DNA from 2 places in the Cytobacillus sp. FSL M8-0252 genome. Region 1 is predicted to be linked to the other one. Evidence: riboswitches for the same ligand, from Rfam matches in the RefSeq annotation. Region 1 holds a riboswitch; the other holds the start of a gene.
The links. Region 1 has a riboswitch for lysine ahead of MKX83_RS19870 (Na+/H+ antiporter NhaC family protein). Riboswitches for the same ligand answer to the same signal wherever they lie in the genome.

Region 1 (3,198 bases):
GTTTTTGTACCGAACATTTTAACAACAAGGAAAATCCCCGCCATCATAACAATCAAAGCAGCTAATGCAATGATTACACTTCCACTTACACCCAAAATGATATAAGAGATGGCCGCAGCAACAGCTGCTGTAAAGGCATAAGGAAACTGTGTAATGACATGGTCAATCAAATTACTCCCTGCACCTGTGGCGGATAAAATAGAAGTATCAGAAATCGGTGAAGCATGATCTCCGAATACTGCACCTCCAAGTACAGCTGCCATTGCAGGAATCAGCAAGGATATATCTGTAGCTACAGCAATATCACCAGCTATTGGAAGAAGAATGCCAAATGATCCCCAAGATGTACCTGTACTAAATGCCATAAGTGCCGCAATAATAAATAGGATAACAGGGATAAAATCATGACTCAGATTCGATTGATTAATAACGCTAGCCAAGTACTCCCCTGTACCTAGTTGACTAATCAAATCTCCGAGTAACCAGGCAAAAATTAAGATCAATACTGATCCAAACATAGATTTCATCCCAACCCATGTAGCTTTCAAATAAAAATTACTCGTTAGTTTATCATCTTTCTTTAATACTTGAGCAAATTGTACGTAAGCAACAGCTAAACTCAATAATCCTCCGACAATTAATGATAAGGCCACATCTGTGTTTTCTAATAAGGATACTAACGACACATTCCCCTCTGCACCATTAATGCCTGTCCAAGCCATCATACTCACTGTTCCAATAAATAAAACAATGATTGGCCAAACAAGATGACCAACAGTCCCTTTCGTACTAATAGGTAATTCTTCTTGAACTTCGTCTTTCAACTGTTTCTTCTTATCAAATAGAATTCCTTGTTCAATAGCTTGTTTCTCATGTTTCTTCATCGGACCAAAGTCAATTTGCCCAACAACAATGATAAACACCATTATGATTGCCGCCCACACATAAAAATTTAACGGAATGATTTGCATGAAAGCAGAGAAAGCACTATAATCAGTTATTTTATGAGACACTAAAATCGAGCCAATTAAGGCGATAATTGATGCTCCCCAACTTGATATAGGCGAAATAACACATAAAGGTGCGGATGTTGAATCAATTAAATAAGCAAGCTTTACACGTGATACTTTTTGTCGATCGGTAACAGGTCGAGATACCTGTCCAACTGTTAGCGCATTAAAATAATCATCTATAAACAAAATCATACCTAAAACTACGGTTAATAACTGTGCACCCACTCTCGTTTTCACACGCTTCATTGCCCATTCACCAAAGGCACGACTACCACCCGATAGTGAAATAAATGCAGTAATGCTACCAAGAATAAGTAAGAATAATAGAATGAATATATTCCAAGTATTTAACCCTTCATCTGTTATAAAAAGTGCTATAAACGACGAGAAAAATATTTGTAGCGTATCTAGCGGTTGATATCCTCCAATTATGATAGCTGCTGTTAACGCCCCTAAACCAAGGGAGAGAATCACCCTTTTTGTTAGTATAACCAAAAGCATCGCTACCAAAGGTGGCAGCACAGAAATAAATGTACCTGTCATAAAAAGACCTCCTATTAGTATAGGAGCTATAGACATGAACGAATGCGTCTCATATCAATTAACGATCAGAGAAAGGTATCCTCCACTTTTCTTTGATCCTTAATTGATAATAAAAAAAGAGTAACGATAGAGATTCTATCATTACCCTTCAAGAAGTAACGTTATTCTCCATCACGACTGTAGCTCCCCATTATGGTTAATATACCTCCATAATGACAGTGTTACTCCTATTAAGAGCAACCCCAACAAATAAATATTGACGTACCTATTTGCTTCGGCAAATCTCCCTTTTATCAAAGTTCACTGTTGTCATCCTCACATTGATTACTAATGATGATTTGCGCCTCTACCCCATCGGATTGATAAGGCATTATTCAATTGTTATACATTATATCAAAATATAATTATTTATGCAAAACTCTATCAAAACCTAAAATATTCATAAATTTATTATTTTTAAGATATAGTAGGATACTATAACCTATACCATTCTTAATAGCGCTTCTCTACCGATCATCCCTTTTTTAATGCCTAATTCCTCTGCAGCAAAAGTGACTGATTCAAGTGGTGCATCTATTAGCTGTTGAATCGTTTTTACCCCTACTGCTCTACCAGCAATGACATGGCGATCTTTTAATTTTTCATTTAATAACGCAACGTCTAATGCACCACACATGATATATCCTTTATCATTTGATACGACTAACAAATTAGTTTTTGGCAGCTCAACGGATACAGTCATAAACGTATGACCATCCAAAATAACAGGCTTTAATTCAACCATGACCGTCCCCCCTTCCCTTTAACAATTTATGTTATAGGTAGAGATTCGGTGTACTCATTAGTTAAAATAAACCGAGTTGTTTTGGAGCTAATCCCTCATATTCAATTCCTAATATTTCTAGAATTTCCTTCGCATTATCCGCTGCGTCACCACCAGAATTATTATTAAATAGTACATAGACCTCCTTCGCCTCTTTTTGTAATTGCTTTAATCGCTCTGCCCACTCCAATAATTCCTGGTGATTATAACGGTATAGATAGCGAACTTCACGCCAATTTGGTTGTTTTTTATTTTGCCATCCATGAACATTACGACCGTGCAAGCGGACTAGTACAATTGGATTACCGCAAGTATGCATCACAATTGGAACAGACCCCTCCCCTGCTTGTGGTTCATCACAAACGGTATGTATCCATTTCTCTTCCTTGATAAAATTTAAAGTACCTTCTATAAACGCATCTTGATACCAAGACTGATGACGAAATTCAACAGCACATGGTATTTCTCCCATTTGCTGTTTACACCAGCGTAAATATTGCACGTTTTCCTTTTTACAATTAAACCACGGTGGAAATTGAAATAGGACCATCGCTAACTTATTTTCTCTTATATAAGGGGCAAGCGACGCTTTAAAAGCAGCAAACATTTCTTCCTTTGTCTCAAAAGGAATCTCCCCCCTTTGATGCCCCGTCATCCCCTGATAAGCTTTCACAACAAATTTAAATGAAGCAGGCGTTTCCCTCACCCACTTTTCCCCGTTCCTTTCTGGCTGTACGGCATAAAAGGAAGCGTCTACCTCAACTGTTGGAAAATGAGCGCCATATTCTAATAGTTTATCTCGGTTAGATATACGCTCCG
Region 2 (3,198 bases), 660 kb from region 1:
CTCAACAGATGGCTACAAGTATTCAAGAAGAAGCGAACAGCTTAAATATTGTCAATGATTCTATGAGTCAGTCTTTACAAAATACAAAAGAATCTGTTGCCATTTCAGAAGGTGTCGTAGAAAAGTCGGAGAATATGAATGAGAAAGTACAAGATGGTTTAAATAAGATAGTCGATGTTACATCGCATATGAATACTGTAAATACAACGATTAGTGTGACAGCATCGACGGTATCAGATGTTCATTCAAGTATGGAACAAGTGAATAAATTATTAGCAGGCATTAAACAAATTGCCGATCAAACTAATTTACTCGCATTAAATGCAGCAATTGAATCAGCAAGAGCCGGAGAGCATGGGCGAGGGTTTGCGGTCGTTGCAGATGAAGTAAGGAAGTTAGCTGAGCAAAGTGCTGAAATCACGGTGGCGATCTCTGAAGTGACGAATACTCTTTTCACTCAGTCTCTTGAAGCACGTAAAAGCTCTCTTGAAGGGGAAGGTGCTGTAAAGCAGGGACAAGCACTTCTAACAGAGATATCTGCCTTTTTCAACGAGATACAAACATCATTACAAGAAAACAACTTAGAGTTAGTGAGAGGTGTCAATGAAGTTTCCGCTGCCACAGAAAAATTTGAACAAATTCAAGAGCAGATTGAAAATATGGCAAATATATCAGAGGAGAACGCCGCAGCTACAGAGGAAATTGTTGCTATCATAGAAGATGAACATGAGATGGTGTCAAACGTAAATCATTCGGTAGCGGATATTAATCGTTTGAGCATACAGTTAAAAGAGTTAGCTTCAAGCCAACAAGCTTAACATTGGTAATTATGCTCTAATCAAAAGGTTGTGCGAAAAAAGGACCAATTTTCCATAGAGTTTATATTGACAGACGCTATTAAACTATTGTAGCCTAATAGATATCAAATTGAATAAACCTCACTTTTTCTGGTGGGGTAGAGGCGCGGTATTTAACAGTCTTTAGTAGAGTGATAAGGCATGATGAGACTAAAGAGAAGGAAATATCGCCGAAATGTGCTATACCCGTTTGTATAGCATGTTGGGTCTGCAGTGAATAATTGCAGGACTGTCTTAATAAATTTACCCGATTTATTAAGGTGCACTATCTCTAAAATGGGAAAAGTAGAGGATTTAGGCGGAAGAATAACAAGGACCTGAGTTCATCTCAGGTCTTTTTTTGTTATTCTTTTTCTTAATTCGGAATAGTTTAATTAGTAGAAAAATATATTAGGGGGAATAGAGATGAAAAAGAGATTTGCTTTACTAGCTATGGCTATAGTACTGAGTATGTTTCTAGCTGCTTGTGGTTCAAATGATGAGGCTGAAGGAAGCACAGGTTCAGGTGGAAAAGATAAAGACGTTTTTCGCGTAGGACTAGAGGCGGGTTATGCGCCATTTAACTGGACGCAAATGGATGATAGCAATGGCGCAGTAGCAATTGAAGGTAATTCAGAGTTTGCAGGCGGTTACGATGTTGAGATTGCGAAGAAGATAGCAGAAGGTTTAGGAAAAGAGTTAGTAATTGTGAAAACAAAATGGGATGGATTAGTACCATCATTAAGTTCAGATAAAATTGACGCTATTATTGCTGGTATGTCACCAACAGCAGAACGAAAAGAAACGATTGATTTTTCCGATAACTATTACGAATCTGATTTAGTCATGGTAGTGAAAAAAGGTGGCGATTACGAAAATGCCACATCCATTCAAGACTTCAGTGGGGCAAAGGTTACTGCCCAATTAAATACATTTCATTATTCAGTAATTGATCAAATTGACGGCGTACAACAGCAAACAGCGATGGAGAGCTTCCCTGCTATGCGTGTTGCATTAGAGTCTGGAATTATTGACGGCTATGTTTCTGAACGTCCGGAAGGTGTAAGTGCTTCAGCTGCTAATGATAACTTTGCGATGGTTGAATTTACTGAAGGATTTGAGACAAGTGAAGAAGATACTGCCATTGCAGTAGGGGTGAAAAAAGGTAGCGAATTAACAGATAAAATCAATGAAATCCTTGCAGATATTTCTGAAGAAGAGCAAAAAGAATTAATGGATGCTGCTATTGAGAATCAGCCAGCGGCAGAATAACTAAATGAGCCGGCTGCATGAGATGTAGCCGGTTTTATATCGAGAAGAAGGTTAGGAGAGACATGAGAAATAAACAACTAGGGTAGCGCATCCTCTCCGTCGTATTAAACCTTTGAAGCGCAAATCCTTAGCAGATTGATTGGTAATGGCCAATCATGATGAGAGAAAAGGAGATCATTGTTATGAGTATAGAATGGATTATTCGCATCGTTGTCGAATATTGGCCAATGTTTTTACGAGGCGCCGGTGTGACATTAGTCATTGCCTTAATTGGTACCGTTTTCGGTGCCCTAATTGGTTTGTTGTCAGGCATTCTTCGAACAATACCAATACCTGAGAATGGTCCTAAACGGTTGTTATTAAAAATAGTGAATTTCTTGTTATCTGCTTATATTGAATTCTTTAGAGGCACACCAATGATTGTACAGGCAATGGTTATTTTTTACGGGGCAGCAATGGCCTTTGGCTATCAAATGGATCCGCTCATTGCTGGTATCGTTATTGTTTCCATTAACACGGGTGCTTATATGGCTGAGATTGTTCGTGGAGGGATTATTTCTGTCGACCCAGGTCAATATGAGGCAGCCCAAGCCATTGGGATGAACCATTTGCAAACAATGATGAATGTTGTTTTACCTCAGGTCATTCGAAACATTCTTCCAGCTACAGGTAATCAATTTATCATTAATATAAAAGATACTGCCGTGTTAAGCGTGATTTCTATATCTGAATTATTTTTCCAAACGAATTCAATTGCAGGGAATAATTTCCGCTACTTTGAGTCATTCTTTGTTGTTTGTATTATTTATTTCGTTATGACTTATACCGTTACATTAATTCTACGCTATATTGAAAGAAGAATGGATGGACCGGAAAATTACGTCGTTGCAGGTGAAATGGATACGGCAGAAGATATCAAAAGGAAAACAACAGGAGCATAGGTGGCGGAAAGGAGAGTTGGAAAAGTGAATACAGTTGTTGATATTCAAGGGTTAAGTAAGTCTTTTGGTAGTCATGAAGTATTAAAAGATATTAACTTCTCAGTGAATAAAGGAGAAGTAGTTACAATCATCGGCTCATCAGGGTCTGG

Region 2: linked by a shared signal. The riboswitch ahead of MKX83_RS23220 (transporter substrate-binding domain-containing protein) and the one ahead of MKX83_RS19870 (Na+/H+ antiporter NhaC family protein) in region 1 are both predicted to bind lysine.

Annotation. Positions count from the first base shown of each region.
Region 1 is NZ_JBBOWZ010000001.1:3,931,322-3,934,519, forward strand. Features, by position in the region: gene MKX83_RS19870 (Na+/H+ antiporter NhaC family protein) at 1-1,556, opposite strand, end outside; lysine riboswitch at 1,729-1,913, opposite strand; gene MKX83_RS19875 (YunC family protein) at 2,038-2,340, opposite strand; gene MKX83_RS19880 (DUF72 domain-containing protein) at 2,402-3,198, opposite strand, start outside.
Region 2 is NZ_JBBOWZ010000001.1:4,594,401-4,597,598, reverse strand. Features, by position in the region: gene MKX83_RS23225 (methyl-accepting chemotaxis protein) at 1-818, shown strand, start outside; lysine riboswitch at 949-1,133, shown strand; gene MKX83_RS23220 (transporter substrate-binding domain-containing protein) at 1,263-2,108, shown strand; gene MKX83_RS23215 (amino acid ABC transporter permease) at 2,291-3,049, shown strand; gene MKX83_RS23210 (amino acid ABC transporter ATP-binding protein) at 3,074-3,198, shown strand, end outside.